4 regions of the Salinicola sp. DM10 genome follow, and region 1 is predicted to be linked to each of the others. Evidence: predicted binding sites of a transcription regulator. Region 1 holds the regulator's gene; each other region holds the start of a gene.
The links. Region 1 encodes sigma-54, which starts transcription at its own class of promoters, with help from an activator protein. Its sites were predicted from a motif close to TGGCACNNNNNTTGCTNT; they were not measured.

Region 1 (4,275 bases):
AAGGCACCGCGGTCTACACCGGCAAGGTCGACATGCAGCAGGGCAGCATGCAGCTCAAGGCCGCTCGGGTCGAGATCAAGCGCGGCAAGAATGGCGAAGTGAGCCTGGTGACCGCCACCGGCGGCGGTGGCGAGCGCGCCTATCTGGAGCAGAAGCCTGCACCCGATGAAGCCTTGGTCAAGGGCTGGGGCGACAAGATCGTCTATCACGCCGCCGAGCGCCGGGTGGAGCTGATCGGCAACGCCGAGCTGCATCAGGCACGCGATACCTTCGACGGCGCCTACGTCGAATACTATCTCAACTCGCGCCGGGTCAACGCGCGCTCCAGCACCAGTGGCGACGGCAGCGGTGACGGCCGCGTGCGCATGACGCTCACGCCACGTCAGCAGACCCAGTGACGCGCCCTTTCGCGAGGCAAGGAAGAAAGCGATGAAAACGCTAACGGCCGCCAACTTGGCCAAGAGCTACAAGGGGCGTCGAGTCGTCCATGACTTCAGCCTGACCCTGCGCCAGGGCAGCATCGTCGGCCTGCTCGGCCCCAACGGTGCCGGCAAGACCACCTCCTTCTACATGATCGTGGGGCTGGTCAAATCCGACGCCGGCAGCGTGCATATCGACGATCGCGACCTGAGCCGCGCGCCGATGCACGAGCGCGCCCGTGCCGGCATCGGCTATCTGCCGCAGGAGGCCTCGATCTTCCGCAAGCTCAGTGTCGCCGACAACATCATGGCCATCCTGGAGACGCGCAAGGATCTCGACCGCGCCGGGCGCCGCGAGCGCCTGGAGCAGCTGCTGGGCGATTTCCACGTCGACCATATCCGCGACAACCTGGGCATGTCGCTCTCCGGTGGCGAGCGGCGCCGGGTGGAGATTGCCCGGGCACTGGCCACCGAGCCCGCCTTCGTGCTGCTCGACGAACCTTTCGCCGGGGTCGACCCGATCTCGGTGGGCGATATCAAGAACATCATCCGCCAGCTGCGCGATCGCGAGATCGGCGTGCTGATCACCGATCACAACGTGCGCGAAACGCTGGATATCTGCGACAACGCCTACATCGTCGGCGATGGTCAGATCATCGCCGAGGGGCGCCCGGAAGCGATTCTCGACAACCAGCGGGTGCGGGATGTCTATCTGGGGCACGAGTTCCGCCTCTAAGGTCGCGCCGCCCCCTTCCCAGCCCGCTGCGTCACCGCAGCGGGCTGCTCCCTCTCGAAGCCACCAACGCCCCATCCGAACGCACCGTGGCATAATTCTTGCATAAAGTTAGCGCTCAAAGCGTTGCATCCCCCGCAGGCAGTCAGTAACGTAAGGGCATCCTATCGACCGGCGGCCACCGCCGCCCCCTTGCGTGTCCATGCCATGTCCATGAAACCTTCACTGCAACTGCGCGTCGGCGCCCAACTGACGATGACGCCACAGCTGCAGCAGGCGATTCAGCTGCTGCAGCTGTCGACGCTCGATCTGCGCCAGGAGATCCAGCAGGCGCTCGAGACCAACCCCATGCTCGAGCTGGACGAAGAGTACGCCGAGCAGGCAGTCAGCGAGACGCCCGAGGCGGAGTGGGCCAGCGACATCCCCGAGGAGCTCGCCCTCGACAGCGAGTGGAGCGATACCTACCAGGACATCGCCCCCAGCGCCGCCCCGGCCAGCGCCGACGAATGGCCGGACCTGGAGCGCAACGCAGCCGACACCACGCTCCACGACCATCTCAACTGGCAGCTCGCCATGGGCGAATTCGACGCCCAGGAGCGCCTCATCGGCGAGTGCCTGATCGATGCCATCAATGCCGACGGCTACCTCGACGGCACGCTCGACGAGCTCACCGCGGGCCTGCGCGAGCAGTACCCGGGGGCGGTCACCAGCGCCGATGTCGAACGCATGCTGCTGCGGCTGCAGCAGTTCGACCCCACCGGCGTGGGCGCCCGCGACCTGCGCGAATGCCTGCTACTGCAGCTCGGCGCCCTGCCCGCTGACACCCCGCTGCTGCCCCAGGCCAAGCGGCTGGTGCGCCAGTTCCTGGAGGCGCTGGCCGGCGACGACCGACGCCAGCTCAAGCGCCGCCTGCGCCTCGACGACGCCGAACTCGAGCGCGTCGTCGCCACCATTCGCACCCTCGACCCGCGCCCCGGCCAGGCCTTCGACCACGGCCAGCAGGACTATGTGATTCCCGACCTGGTGGCCCGCCTGACTCAGGACGGCTGGCGCATCGAACTCAATGCCGAGGCACTGCCGCGGCTGCGCATCCAGCCCGACTACGCCGCGCTGATCCGGCGCGCCGACAAGAGCGACGACAACACCTTCCTGCGCCAGCACCTGCAGGAGGCACGCTGGCTGATGAAGAGCCTCTCCAGCCGCAACGACACCCTGCTGCGAGTGGGTCGCGAGATCATGGCGCGCCAGGTCGACTTCCTCGAGCGCGGCGAAGAGGCGATGAAACCGCTGATCCTGGCCGACATCGCTACCAGCGTCGACATGCACGAATCCACCATTTCGCGGGTGACCACGCAAAAGTTCATCCACACCCCGCGCGGGGTGTTCGAGCTCAAGTACTTCTTCTCCAGCCAGGTGGGCCAGCGCGGTGAGAGCGACAGCGTCTCCAGCACCGCGATTCGGGCACGCCTCAAAAAGCTGATCGGCGAGGAGTCGCCGCGCAAGCCGCTCTCCGACAGCAAGCTGGTGGAGCTATTGGCGCAGGCCGACATCAGTGTCGCCCGGCGCACCGTGGCCAAGTATCGCGAGGCCATGGGCATCCCCGCCTCCAGCGAACGCAAGCGACTGTCTTGAATGGACTTTTAGAATTCACGCCAGCCCGCGGCGATCAATCGCCCGCGATCCCTTTGCAGCGCGGAGAAAAGGGTTACAATCAGAGGTGCCACATAAGCCGCAACAGGAGCGCGCCATGCAAGTGAACGTCACCGGCCATCACGTCGAACTGACCGACGCCCTGCGGGACTACGTCGACGAGAAACTCGCACGTCTGGAGCGCCACTACGACAACATCACCAACGTTCAGGTGACGTTGAGCATCGAGAAAGAGCGTCAGCAAGCGGCTTGCACGCTACACGCAGCGGGCGGCGACATACATGCCGAAGCCAGCGACATCGACATGTATGCCGCGATCGACGCCCTGACCGACAAGCTGGATCGCCAGCTGGTCAAACACAAAGAGAAGGCACAGGCCCGCGCGCAAGGCGCAGGCGCCCGTTAATTCCCCGATGATCACTCTGGAAACCATTCTGCCCCCCGAACGCACCCTCTACGGTGTGACGGGGGGCAGCAAAAAGCGTCTGCTGGAATTCTTCAGCACCTTCATCGCCCAGAATACGCCCAGCCTGGACAGTCAGGAGGTGTTCAGCCGCCTGATCGGGCGCGAGCGCCTGGGCAGTACCGGCATCGGCAACGGGGTCGCCATTCCGCACGCGCGCAGCCCGCACTGCAAGACGCCGTTGGCCGGCTTCATGCGCCTCGAGGATGCCATCGACTTCGATGCCATCGACGGCGAGCCGGTGGATCTGGTGTTCGTGCTGCTGGTCCCGGAGGAGGCAGACGATGCCCATCTTTCGCTGCTGGCCGAGGTCGCCGGCATCATGAATCAAGGCAGCGTGCGCCAGAAGCTGCGTCAGGCCGGCTCGCAGCGCGCGCTCCACGACACGCTGGTCGACGCCATCCGCCATCACCAGGACAGCGAAGACGGATAGGGACTGCATGCGACTCGTCATCATCAGCGGCCGCTCGGGGTCGGGGAAATCCATTGCGCTGCAGGCGCTCGAGGATCTCGGTTACTACGCCATCGACAACCTGCCGGCCAACCTGCTGGCGCCGCTGATCGACGAGCTCAGGTCCGCGCCGCCCTCGCGGCCCAACGTGGCGGTGAGTATCGATGCGCGCAATCTGCCGGAGGCGCTGGAGCGCTTTCCGGTGCTGCTCGAAGGTGTGCGCGAGCGTGGCATCGATACCCAGGTGGTCTATCTCACCGCCGATGCCAAGGTGCTGCTCGAGCGCTACTCGGCCACCCGCCGCCGCCACCCGCTGACCCGCGGCAATGACATGACGCTGGCCGAGGCGATCGACAACGAGCAGGTCTATCTGGCGCCGATCCGGCGGGTCGCCGATCTGGTGATCGATACCCGCGGCCTGTCGGTCCACGATCTGCGCGCGCGCATCAGCGAACAGGTGGCGCGCCACAGCGGCGGGCGCCTCACGCTGACCTTCGAGTCGTTCGGCTTCAAGCGCGGCGTGCCGCTGGATGCCGACATGGTGTTCGACGTGCGCTGC
Region 2 (4,275 bases), on a different contig from region 1:
AGGCCGTACCCGGCGCACCGGTACCCACAACAATAACGCCCAGGCTACCCCATGACCGCTACCCGACGGCTGCTGCAGGCGGCCAGAACGCTCCAGCGCGAGCAGCTTGCGGCGCTCTCCGCAACCGTTGCCGTGGTGACCGACATCAGCCGCTGCGTGCACGCCCTGCAGCGCGAGCGCGGCAGCTCGATCATCTATCTCGGTTCCGGCGGCAGCCGCTTCGGCGCACAGCGCGATCAGCGTGTGGCCGACAGCGAACGTGCCCAGGCCACCCTGGAGCAGCGCCTGGCCCCCTGGACCGCACCGGACGCCGGCGGCGCTCTACCGCGCGGCCTGGCCAACGTACGCCTGCTGCTGAGCGTCGCCGCGGTCTGGCAGGACCTGGATGGACTACCCGATCTGCGCCATAGAATCGCCACCCAGCAGCTCAGCGCCGACGACACCCTGCGCGCCTTCAACCAACTGATCGGCCATCTGCTGCAGGTGATCTTCGAGGCCGCCGACACCGCCAGCGACCCCGACATCATGCGTCGGCTGGTGAGCCTGTTCCACTTCATCCAGGGCAAGGAGCTGGCCGGCCAGGAGCGGGCCTGCGGCGCCCTCGGCTTCACCCTGGCACACTTCGACGCGCCCCACCGCGACACTCTGGAAGCGCTGATCGGCAGCCAGCGACGCTGCTTCGATACCTTCGCCGAATTCACCAGCCCCGACAGCCTGACCCGCTGGCAGCAGCTCCAGTCCGGCCCGCTCAATGACACCCTCGAAGCCCTGCGCGAGCTCGCCTGCAGCGGCAAGCCGCTAGCCCGAACGCTCGAGAACCCCGGGGAGCAGTGGTACGCCATCGCGACCCAGCGCATCGACGCCATGCATGAGGAAGAGACGCGGCTACTCGACGCGCTGCGCGAGTGCTGTCGCCAGCGCCTGCAGCAGGCCGAGCGCCCCGATGCAGAGGAAGGCCCGGATGCCCTGCCCCAGGAGCTGCTCTGGGCCAGCCCGGTGGCGCTGTTCACCCAGCAGCAGACGCCCACCGGCGCGCTGAGTCTCGACACCATCGAGTCGCGCTTCAACCGTTCGCTGGTCGAGCTGGTACAGGCCCAGAACGCGCGCCTGCAGCGTATCGGCGACGAGCTCGAGAGCACCCGCCAGGCACTGCGCGAGCGGCGCGAGATCGAACGCGCCAAGGGCCTGCTGATGACCCATCAGCAGCTCACGGAGGCGCAGGCCTACCGATTGCTGCGCAAGACCGCCATGGACCAGAGCAAGCCTCTGATCGAGGTGGCACGCAGTGTCATTCAAGTGGTCGAGATGTTCGAGCCGGACGCGTGACCCGACGGCGGGCGGTCCCGCCCCCTGTCTTCCAGCAACTCACGCGCTGGTGCATGCCCGCCCATCGCTGCACCAACATCTGGCGGCACAGCCGCCACGCCCCCCAGGCAAATCCGAGCCGTCGGCGCCAGCCGATTGATTTTGCTCGACTACCGCCATGTTGGCACCCCGCCTGCTTCGGTTCTCGTGGCGGGCCAACGGCGGCTCGCGCTCAGGTATCCCCTGGCACACCGGCCACGCAAGGGCCGGTAACAGATCGGGCAACGGCGCCCATCGTCGGTTCATGCACGGCATGAATCGACGATGGGCGCCGTTTTGCGTTCTCCCCCGCGACATTCGCGCGACGACTGCGGAGCACCTCACCCCAATGGACATTCGACACAAAGCCAATCGGATTCGACTCTTCAGCTTCTCGACCCCACCCATGCGAGCCTTCCATCTCTCCTGGTTCGCCTTTCACGTCTGCTTCTTCGGCTGGTTCGGCATCGCCCCGCTGATGGCAGTAGTGCGTGACGACCTGGGGCTGACCAAGACCCAGATCGGCAACACCATCATCGCCTCGGTGGCGATCACCGTGATCGTGCGGCTCGCCATCGGTCTGCTGTGCGACCGTATCGGACCACGCAAGGCTTACACCTGGCTGCTCTGCCTGGGCTCGCTGCCGGTGATGTCGATCGGCCTGGCCGACAGCTTCGAGAGTTTCCTGCTCGCGCGCCTGGCGATCGGCGCGATCGGCGCCTCGTTCGTCATCACCCAGTACCACACCAGCGTGATGTTCGCGCCCAACGTGGTCGGCACCGCCAACGCCACCACCGCCGGCTGGGGCAATCTCGGCGGCGGCACCACCCAGATCCTGATGCCGCTGGTGTTCTCCGGGCTTCTGATGCTGGGGGTCAGCGAAACGCTCGGCTGGCGCCTGGCCATGGTGGTGCCGGGTATCGTGATGCTGCTGACCGGCCTGGCCTACTACCGCTTCACCCAGGACGCCCCCGACGGCAACTTCAGCGAGCTGCGCGCGCGCGGCGAGCTGCCTGCCGCGGATCGGGCCCACGGCGCCCGTCAGAGCTTCATGGCAGCGATCAAGGATGTGCGCGTCTGGGCGCTGTTCGTGGTCTATGCGGCCTGCTTCGGGGTGGAGCTGACGATCAACAACATCGCCGCCATCTACTTCTTCGATCAGTTCGACCTCGATCTCGCCACCGCCGGGCTGATCGCCGGGCTGTTCGGACTGATGAACCTGTTCGCGCGCACGCTGGGCGGCGTGTTCTCGGATCTGTTCGCCCGCGGCAGCGGCCTCAAGGGGCGGGTACGCTGGCTGTTCGTCGCCATGCTGTGCGAGGGTATCGCGCTGATGGGCTTCGCCCAGATGGAGACGCTCGCCGTGGCCATCGCCATCATGCTGGTCTTCAGCCTGTTCGTGCAGATGGCCGAGGGCGCCACCTTCGGCGTGGTGCCCTTCGTCAACCCGCGCGCCCTGGGCGCGGTGGCCGGCATCGTCGGGGCCGGCGGCAACGCCGGCGCGGTGGCCGCGGGCTTCCTGTTCCGCAGCGAGGCGCTCACCTATCAGCAGGGGCTTTTCTATCTGGGTGTCACGGTGAGCCTGGTGTCACTGGCGACCTGGGCGATCCGTTTCAGCCCCGCGGCGGAAGACGAAGCGCGCGAGGCCTACCACGAGGCCGACAGCCGTCGCGGCCATACACCCAACGACACACCGAACACCCTGGCCACCCACTGAGCGCCTGCGCCAGACCGAACACCACGGGTCCGCTCGGCCCGTGGTGTTGATCCTGCCGCCAGCGCGCTCAGCGCGCTCCCTCCTCGACCAGCCCTTCGCTCTGGACAGCCGCCATGGGCTTCATCAGCAGCTTGCTGGCCGCATAGTAGACGATGGCGCCCAGCGCCGATCCGGTGAACCAGCCGTAATCGTAGAACCAGGTCCAGCCCCCCGCGACCAACGAGAACACGGTCAGCGCCACCGGCACCAGAAAGGCGATGAATCCGGCCGGATTGTAGGCCGGGTACGCGCCGCCGTCCTGGTAGAGGCTGGCGACGTCGAGCCACTGACGCTTGATCAGGAAATAGTCCACCGCCATGATCCCGGCGATCGGCCCCAGCAGGCTCGAATAGCCCAGCAGCCAGTTGGAGTAGAGACTTTCCAGGGTCACGCCGGCATCGATCAGCCCGGCCTTCTGCAGCAGGTCATAGCCCATCAGCAGCACGCCGACCAGGCCGGTCAACAAGGTGCCGCGGGTCTGATCGATCAGCTTGGGGGCGATGTTCTGGAAGTCGTTGGTCGGCGAGACGATGTTCGCCGCGGTATTGGTCGACAGCGTGGCGACGATGATCAGCACCATGGCGATGACCACCCACACGGGGCTGTCGATGTGGCCGATCAGACTGACCGGATCGGAGACCGTCTCGCCGACCAGCGAGGCCGAGGCCGCGGTCATCACCACCCCCAGGGCGGCGAAGAAGAACATGGTCAGCGGCAGGCCGATGATCTGGCCCACGATCTGGTCCTTCTGGCTCTTGGCGAAGCGGCTGAAGTCGGGAATGTTGAGCGACAGCGTGGCCCAGAAGCCGACCATCGCGGTCAGCCCGGCGAAGAAGTAGCCGAACACCGACGCGCCCTCCGGGCGTGACGGCGGCTGGCTCATCAGCTCGTCGATCGAGACGTGGGGCATCGCCCACACCATCAGCCCGATGCCCACCGCCAGCAGCAAGGGCGCGGCCAGCGTCTCCAGCCACTTGATCGACTCCGCGCCGCGAATCACCACGTAGAGGTTCATCGCCCCGAACAGGAAGAAGCCGATCACCTCGCCGACGCCATCCAGCGCCCGCCAGGGCGGAAAGATCGCCGACAGCAGCAGATGGATGGCCAGACCGCCGAACATGGTCTGGATGCCGAACCAGCCACAGCCCACCAGGGCCCGGATCAGACACGGCACG
Region 3 (4,275 bases), on a different contig from region 1:
CATCACAGCGCCCGGGTTCATCACAGCGTTCGGGTTCATCACAGCGTTCGGGGCCAGACAGCCTCCGGATAAGAAGAAAGCCCCTAGGGTTTGTACGAAAAGTCATCGAGCGAAGGCGAGACAAGGCAAAAATCGGCGAAAACGCGGAGTTTACGGGGTGTAAATGAGCATTTTGAGCCGATTTTTAACGCCGTATTGCCGAGCGCAGGTAGTTTTCGTAAAAAGCCTAGTGCGGCAGATGCCCCAGCAGCCAATCAAACAGCCTGCCGGTGCTGCTGGCCAGCGGTTGGCCGATGACGAAGCGTGGCAGCCGCCGGGTGTCGCTGCCGGGTTCCAGCCAGCCGGGCGTGCGCGTCAGCCAGCGGGCATCGGCATCGAGCCGGGTGAAGCGGTCGAGGGTGGCAATATCGCCGGGGTCGGTGCAGGCACGGATGCTCAACGGCTCGCGACACAGCCGCGATAGCCGCTGACGCCCGGTCTGCAGGGCGCGCCGGGCATCGGCGCTGGCGCCGAGGGCGGCGACGTCGGTCAACTGGCCGAAGCGCAACAGTCCTGCCTGATCGAGCCGGCGCACGCTGAAGGCATCGAGTGCCGGCTCCATCTGGTCTTTGCCTGCCAGCTCTTCCCGCCACAGCGTCTGGGCGATCTCCTTGAGGCGCGGCGCCTGTGCCGCCGGCTGCGCCTGCAGATAGTCCGCGATCGCCTGGCTCTTGCGCTCGTCCTGCCCGCCGCGAGGCGCGCCCGGCAGGTCGAGTTCGGCGAGCCGGGTCGCGACGCGGCCGCCGTCGCTCTCGTCGTGCCACAGCGCTTCGGCGATCAGTGTGCGATCCGGCATCCAGGGTTGGCGAACGGTGGGGTCGGGCAGAAAGACACTGGCGGGGAAGGCCAGCCGTTCCAGCAGCGGATGCAGCCGCGTGGCGACATCCCGCCAGCCGCCGTCGATGGTCAGCGCTATGCGCGGCAACTGGTCGTGATGCAACTGCAGGGCACTCTCGAGACTGACGATCTGGGCGCTCTCGGTGAGGGTAGCAACGAGATGCGCCAGGCTCTCCGGCCCCAGGCAGGTATCACGTCGATGCGGTAGCCGTGCTTCGTCTTCGCTGTCGAGCACGCGGTTGAGCGCCAGAATCGCGCTGCGCCCCCATAGCGGCTCACTCAGGCTGCGCCGCCAATGGCCGCGCAAGCGTTGTACCACGTCCTGTGGGCGATCCAGCCTGGGCATGTGTAGCCTTCCGTGATCAGGTGGCGACGGGGGCGCCCGGCGCCCTCACTGCAGTATCTCTGCCCGGCGCGCCGTGGAAAAGGGCCTGGCGCAAACTTGCATGAGCGAGTCGTGCGTCAAATTGGTGCAGGCTGGCTTTTTGGCTGGCGCTTTTGGTGCATTCATCTGCGTATGACGCACCAGTATGAACCCTCGGCGCGTCTTCGGCGATTTTAGTGCATCGGAGTGACAGCAAAAAAACTCCACATTACAGGGTCTTATTATTGTGGCAGGTGCATTTGCCTCATTTTGGCACATTACTTGCTCTTGTTTCGTAACACGCTTTATCGATCCGCGGGCAGTGATTGCGCGCATGGGCAAGTGCCCGGGTCACATGCTAAAAAGCGGTGTTGGACATTCGCCAACGAATCGAGCCATGGCTCACAGTGGAGGAAAACATGTCTGAGAAAACCCTCGCCCTTATCGAAGAACACGATGTCAAGTGGGTCGATCTGCGCTTTACCGATACCAAGGGCAAGGAGCAGCACGTCACCATTCCGGCCAGCGCCGTCAACGCTGAGTTCTTCGAAGATGGTCAGATGTTCGACGGTTCTTCCATCGAAGGCTGGAAGGGCATCAACGAATCGGACATGATCCTGCGTCCGGAAGACGGTACCGGCTTCCTCGACCCGTTCACCGAAGACGCCACGCTGATCCTGCGCTGTGACATCATCGAGCCGGCCACCATGCAGGGCTACGAGCGTGATCCGCGCTCCATCGCCAAGCGCGCCGAAGCCTATCTGAACAGCACCGGCCTGGGCGATACCGCCTTCTTCGGCCCGGAGCCCGAGTTCTTCATCTTCGACGAGGTCCACTTCAAGTCCGACATCGAAGGTTCGATGTACAAGATCACCTCGGAAGAGGGTGCCTGGGCCACCGATCGTCAGATCGAAGGCGGCAACCTGGCGCACCGTCCGCGGGTCAAGGGTGGCTACTTCCCGGTACCGCCGGTCGACAGCTTCCACGACATCCGCAGCGCCATGTGCAACACGCTGCAGGCGATCGGCCAGTCGGTCGAAGTGCACCACCACGAGGTCGCCAACGCCGGCCAGAACGAGATCGGCGTCAAGTTCAACACCCTGGTGAAGAAGGCCGACGAGGTTCAGGAACTGAAGTACGTGGTCCACAACGTGGCGCACGCCTACGGCAAGACCGCGACCTTCATGCCCAAGCCGCTGGTCGGTGACAACGGTTCCGGGATGCACGTCCACCAGTCGTTCTGGAAAGACGGTCAGAACCAGTTCGCGGGTGACGAGTACGCCGGCCTGTCCGAGATGGCGCTGTACTACATCGGCGGCATCATCAAGCACGCACGTGCCCTGAACGCCTTCACCAACGCTTCGACCAACTCCTACAAGCGTCTGGTGCCGGGCTTCGAAGCGCCGGTCATGCTCGCCTACAGCGCGCGTAACCGTTCTGCCTCGATCCGTATTCCGTACACCTCCAACCCGAAGGCCAAGCGTGTCGAGACGCGCTTCCCTGACCCGACCGCCAACCCGTACCTGGCGTTCTCGGCGATGCTGATGGCCGGTATCGACGGCATCAAGAACAAGATCCATCCTGGCGATGCCATGGACAAGAACCTCTACGACCTGCCGCCGGAAGAGGGCAAGAAGGTTCCGACCGTCGCCAACAGCCTGGATCAGGCGCTGGAAGCGCTGGACAAGGATCGCGCCTTCCTGACCGAAGGTGGCGTCTTCACCGACTCCATGATCGATGCCTACATCGAGCTGAAGGGCGAAGATGTCGAGCGTCTGCGCATGACCACGCATCCGGTCGAGTTCGAGCTCTACTACAGCCTGTAATCGACGGCGTTCGCGCACGACGACAAGCCCCACTTCGGTGGGGCTTTTTCGTCTGCGGCCGATAGAGAGCGGAAACGCAGCGCCGAAACGACAAGCGGGGGTGATACCGATGCGCAGCGATACCCAATGTGAGGCTCGGTGCGGGTGGCGCCGGCGTGAGCGGTCCGCAAGACGTGTGCTGAGGGGCGTCATGGCGGGCGTGACGGTCGCGGTCATGGCCATCGGCGTGGCGCTGGCGGCGCCGGTCTACCGGCATATCGATGCCCAGGGCAACGTGGTCTACAGCGACCGCCCGGCCAGCGGCGAGCGGGTCGAGCTGGCGCCGATCAGCGTGGTCGACCCGCAGGGGGAGGCTGAGGGGGCCTCGGGGATGGTGCCGTCGTCGCCACCGCGCGAGGCGTCGGCGCCCGAGGCGGCAGCGTCTTACACGCGCTTCGAGATCGCCAGTCCCGCCGACGGCACGACCCTGCCCACCGGGCGCGCCGGCGACGTGCAGGTGCGTCTGGCCATCCAGCCGCCGCTGGCGGACGCCGACCGCGTGCAGCTGCGCGTGGACGGCGAGGTGCGCCAGTCGCCGATGCGTACCCAGGTGTTCGCGGTGAGCGGCCTGGCGCGCGGCGAGCACCAACTGCTGGCGGAGATCGTCGATCCCCAGGGTCAGGTGCAGCTGGCCACGCCACCGGTCACGCTCTACGTCCAGCGCGCCAGCGTGAATCTGCCCGCCAACCCGAATCGCGCCAACGGTTCGAAGTGATCCGCTCCTGGACCGACTCGCCTTGAATCCAGTGCGCCATTTTGGTGCATTGACGATAGGATAGCGCGGCCCCCAGGCCACCAAAGCCCGCCGGCGTGGAGGTGGCGCGGTTCTTGCACTGAATCAGGACATGGCGGATCACCACGATGGATCGACGTATGTATCAACGCTTGCTGGAACATCTGACGACGGCGGTCGTGCTGCTCGACGAGCGGCTCCAGGTGCGCTGGCTCAACCCCGCTGCCGAGGCGCTGCTGGCAGCCAGCCGGCCGCGGGTGGTGGGGCAGTGGCTGGAGTGTCTGGAGGGCGAGTCGGGGCGGGTGCGCGAGGTGTTGAGCAAGGCGATGCACGAATTCCACCCCTATACCCAGCGCGAGGCCTCGCTGTCGCTGCCCGGCGGCGAGACGATCACCGTCGACTTCACCGCGACGCCGATCACCAGCCGCGAGCTGCTG
Region 4 (4,275 bases), 420 kb from region 1:
GCGCGGCGAACTGGTGGTGATCGATGCGCTGGAGGGCCGCGAACGTCAGCGCCTGACGCTGGGTGATCCGGCGCTGGCGGCGGCCAGCCTCGAGCGTCTCGGCGAGCATTTGGTGGTCTCGGCGCCAGGCGGCAACGTTCAGGTGGTGCCGCTGGCGCTGCTCGCATGAGATCAGGGATGAGCCGGACTCAATGGCGCAGCCAGCCGTAGCAGGCGATGCCCAGCAGGGTCATGGCGAACGAGCCGAGTACGTGCACCAGGGTGCCGGTGATGGCCCATAGCCAGCGCCCGCTCTGGATCGCAGTGACCATCTCGGCAGAGAAGGTGGAGAAGGTGGTCAGCGCGCCGAGCAGGCCGGTCACCGCGAACAGTTTCCACTCGACGCTGAGCGACGAGTCCTGGAAAAAGCTCAGGGCCATGCCGATCAGCCACGCCCCCAGCAGGTTGGCGATCAGCGTACCCGGTGGGATGTGCAGGAAATAGCCGTTGTAGTGCGCGCCCAGCCACCAGCGCAGATTGGCGCCAATGGCGGCGCCCAGGCTGATGGCGGCGATCGAAATCCACATGTATTGCGCTCCTCGTCGATCTCGGCAGACGAGGGGTCTCCTGCGGGCGGGAAGGGCTGAAGCATGACGCCTGCGCAGGACACACCTCGGGTGCGTTGGCAGGCATCATCAGCGGGCTGCGGTTTGCGGCCGGGGCGGCGGGGCCCATGCCGCGGGAGGAATGCCATCTCCCGGTTGCTACTCTAGCCAGCCGCGACGGCCGCGGCAAGTCACGGCTGCACCAGCCACAGGCTACGGTAGGGTCGCAGGATCTCGCGCTCTTCGGGGTGGGGATTCCAGCGCTTGCCATCCTTGAGCACGTCGTACCACTCGCCGTCCGTCAGCGCGTCGATATCCAGCGGCTGACGTTTGTCACTGATGTTGTAGATCGCCAGCAGTCGGCGCCCGCTGGCCAGCGGGCCGCGCTCGATGGCGAACAGCCCCGGCCCGGTATCGAGCACGCGCTGCGGCGCCTCGGGATGGAAGCAGGGCTCGCTGGCGCGGATATTGAGCCGGCGCTTGAGCGAGGTGAAGGCTTCGCGGGTGGGCGTGCTGCGGCTGTCGATCAGCTCGTCGAGCTCCTCCTTGACCCAGCGGTGGCGGTTGATCGAACGCAGCCGGCCGCTGCGTTCGACGCCCTCGTGGTCATTGAGCGTCGCCGTCAGCGAGTGCAGATAGACCCCGGGAATGCCTTGCAGCGCGAGCATCAGGTTCTGGCTGCACAGGAAGCGTTCGACCTGCCAAGCATCGGCGCCGCGGCGGGTGCCTTTCATGGCATCGAAGTAGGTGATGTTGATCTCGTAGGGCGAATCGCTGCCGTCAGGGTTGGTCTTCATGCTGACGTAGCCGCCGAAGCGGTGCATCAGCTCGAGCAGCAGCGAGACCTCATGCGGCGGCAGCAATCCCTCCAGCGCACGCACCCCGATGCCGTCGTGGCTGGCGGTGAAGTTGAAGTAGGTGCAGCCGGCGGGCAGTGGTGGCAGCGCGCGCGCCCACTCGGCCAGCGCAGTGGCGTCGCCGCTGGTCAGCGTGTGCAGCAGCAGCGGCGGCAGCGTGAACTGGTAGATCATATGGGCTTCGTCGGGCGCCGCCGTGTCGCTGGCGGAAGCGTCGTCGCTCCCCGTGGCCGATGCTTCAGCCGACGTGCTCTCCAGGCCGAAGTAGCTCATGTTCTCGGCGTGGGGCACGTTGGTTTCGGTGATCAGCAGCGTGCCCGGGGCCACGTAATCGAGAATCGCGCGCAGCAGACGCACGATGGCGTGGGTCTGCGGCAGATGGATGCAGCGGGTGCCGACCTCCTTCCACAGGTAGGCGATCGCATCCAGGCGGATGATTCGTGCCCCCTGCTGGACATAGAACAGCAGGATGCCGATGAATTCGAGCAGCACGTCCGGATTGGCGAAGTTGAGATCGATCTGGTCCTCGGAGAAGGTCGCCCACAGATGGCGCGTGCCACGTCGGGTCGAGACCGGTACCAGCAGCGGCGAGTTACGCGGGCGTGTGACCTGTGAAAGATCGGTCTGCGGGTCCATCTCGATGAAGTAGTCACGCCCGGGTTGGGTACCTGCCAGATAGTCGGTGAACCACAGCGAGTCGCGCGAGACGTGGTTGATCACCAGATCCACCATCAGGTCGCTGCGCGCGGCCAGACGGCGGATGTCCTGCCAGTCGCCCAGCTTGGGGTCGACCTCGCGGTAGTGGATCACCGCGAAACCGTCGTCGCTGCTCCAGGGGAAGAAGGGCAGGATGTGCAGGCCGCTGAAGACGCCGTTGAGCCGGGTAGCGAGAAAATCGTCGAGCACGTCCAGCGGCGGGCGCTCGCCGTCGATCAGGCTGTCGCCATAGGTGATCAGAATCTGGTCGCGTTCGCTCCAGGTTGGGCGCGGCTGGCGGTCGAGCGCACCTTCATGGTGCGCCAGCAATGTGGTCAGCCGCCGCAGCACCTCGTCCCGTCGCGGCCCGTAGACCTCTTCGAGCCTGGCGCCGGCGCGGGCGAGGAAGGCGTCTTCGGACAGGGCGGGGTAATTGGCAGCGCGGCTGGGCATGGGGCGGTTCCTGACGTGGCGGCGAAAGGGGAGCTTGACGTTATCCTTGCAGAACTTGGGCCAACAGGGAACGAAACGCGGAAATCGCCGTGTTTCCGGTATCTTGTGCAAACCGTTACACTGCTCGCATAACGCGCCGACGAGTGAACCATCGATGCATTGTCCTTTTTGCGGTACCCACGATACCAAGGTGACCGACTCGCGCCTGGTCGCCGAGGGGGATCAGGTGCGTCGGCGTCGCCAGTGTGCTGCCTGCGGCGAGCGTTTCACCACCTACGAGACCGCCGAGCTGGTGATGCCCCGGGTGATCAAGGCGGACGGCTCGCGCGAGAGTTTCGACGAGCAGAAGATGCGCGCCGGCATGTCGCTGGCTTTGGAAAAGCGCCCGGTCAGCGTCGAGTCGTTCGAGGCGGCGGTGGAGCGTATCCGCCAGCGCCTGCGCGCGCGCGGCGACCGCGAGGTGGAGGCGCGTGAGGTCGGCGAGGAGGTGATGGAGATGCTCAAGCGCCTCGACCACGTGGCCTATATCCGCTTTGCCTCGGTCTACCGCCGCTTTCAGGATCTCGATGAGTTCCGTGCCGAGATCGACCGCCTGGCCCAGGAGCCGAAGATACCCGGCGACACCAAGCGCTGATCGCGCTTCCCCGACCCTGCTGGCCGGCGCCGGCCGCCGGCCTTGCCACTGTGTGAGAGATGCCGATGTCCGATGCCCCCCTGGGTAGTACTGCCTTCGATTCCGAAACCTCCGCTTGTGCGGCGGCCCAGGACACGGCCTGGATGAACCGTGCCCTGCGCCTGGCGCAGCGTGGCCACTACACCTGCGATCCCAATCCGCGGGTCGGCTGCGTGATCGTCAACGCTGGCGAGCTGGTGGGCGAGGGCTTTCATCGTCGTGCCGGCGAGGCCCACGCCGAAATCAACGCCCTCGCGGCGGCCGGCGAGGCTGCCCGCGGTGCCACCGCTTACGTCACGCTGGAGCCGTGCTCGCACACCGGGCGCACCGGGCCCTGCAGCCAGGCGCTGATCGCCGCTGGCGTAGCGCGGGTGGTGGCGGCGATGGAGGACCCCAACCCGGCGGTCTCCGGTCGCGGCTTCGCCCAACTGCGTGAGGCCGGCATCGCGGTGGAGGTGGGCCTGCTCGAAGCGCAGGCGCAGGCGCTCAACCCGGGCTTCGTGCGGCGTATGCAGCAGGGGCTGCCGCGGGTCACGTTGAAGATGGCGATGAGCCTGGATGGGCGCACCGCCATGGCCAGCGGCGAGTCGCAGTGGATCACCGGGCCGGCGGCACGGCGCCAGGTCCAGCGTCTGCGCGCCGGTGCCAGCGCGATTCTCACCGGGGTCGAGTCGATCATCTTCGACGATGCCCGGCTCACCCTGCGCGCCGAACAGCTGGAACTCGACGAGGCTGACGAGATCGTACGCCGCCAGCCGTTGCGGGTGGTGCTCGACAGCCAGCTGCGCCTACCACTCGCAGCGGCCTGCCTGAGCCAGCCGGGCCGCACCCTGGTGCTCAGCGTCGCCGGTGCCGACGCGGCTCGGCGTGAGCGCCTCGAAGCCGCCGGGGCGGAGGTGGTGACGCTACCCGACGATGGCGCCGGGCGGGTCGATGTCGAGGCAGCGCTGCGCTATCTGGCGACCCGGGAAGCGTGCAACGAGGTGCTGGTGGAGACCGGTGCCACCCTGGC

Region 2: a site for sigma-54 is predicted at 1,488-1,505, ahead of J0A90_RS05980 (NarK family nitrate/nitrite MFS transporter). Genes of this name have one in related genera too.
Region 3: a site for sigma-54 is predicted at 1,512-1,529, ahead of glnA (glutamate--ammonia ligase). Genes of this name have one in related genera too.
Region 4: a site for sigma-54 is predicted at 2,636-2,653, ahead of J0A90_RS09250 (sugar phosphorylase). Genes of this name have one in related genera too.

The regions. Positions count from the first base shown of each region.
Region 1 is NZ_JAFLEN020000002.1:516,135-520,409, reverse strand. Features, by position in the region: gene lptA (lipopolysaccharide transport periplasmic protein LptA) at 1-398, shown strand, start outside; gene lptB (LPS export ABC transporter ATP-binding protein) at 430-1,155, shown strand; gene J0A90_RS10990 (RNA polymerase factor sigma-54) at 1,360-2,784, shown strand; gene hpf (ribosome hibernation-promoting factor, HPF/YfiA family) at 2,900-3,208, shown strand; gene J0A90_RS10980 (PTS sugar transporter subunit IIA) at 3,219-3,698, shown strand; gene rapZ (RNase adapter RapZ) at 3,706-4,275, shown strand, end outside.
Region 2 is NZ_JAFLEN020000001.1:1,334,444-1,338,718, forward strand. Features, by position in the region: gene J0A90_RS05975 (nitrate regulatory protein) at 52-1,326, shown strand; gene J0A90_RS05980 (NarK family nitrate/nitrite MFS transporter) at 1,694-3,061, shown strand; gene J0A90_RS05985 (NCS1 family nucleobase:cation symporter-1) at 3,129-4,275, opposite strand, start outside.
Region 3 is NZ_JAFLEN020000001.1:1,966,032-1,970,306, reverse strand. Features, by position in the region: gene J0A90_RS08770 (polysaccharide deacetylase family protein) at 227-1,222, opposite strand; gene glnA (glutamate--ammonia ligase) at 1,660-3,066, shown strand; gene J0A90_RS08760 (DUF4124 domain-containing protein) at 3,257-3,820, shown strand; gene glnL (nitrogen regulation protein NR(II)) at 3,979-4,275, shown strand, end outside.
Region 4 is NZ_JAFLEN020000002.1:98,459-102,733, forward strand. Features, by position in the region: gene J0A90_RS09240 (PQQ-binding-like beta-propeller repeat protein) at 1-169, shown strand, start outside; gene crcB (fluoride efflux transporter CrcB) at 189-566, opposite strand; fluoride riboswitch at 659-746, opposite strand; gene J0A90_RS09250 (sugar phosphorylase) at 776-2,590, opposite strand; gene nrdR (transcriptional regulator NrdR) at 2,745-3,224, shown strand; gene ribD (bifunctional diaminohydroxyphosphoribosylaminopyrimidine deaminase/5-amino-6-(5-phosphoribosylamino)uracil reductase RibD) at 3,290-4,275, shown strand, end outside.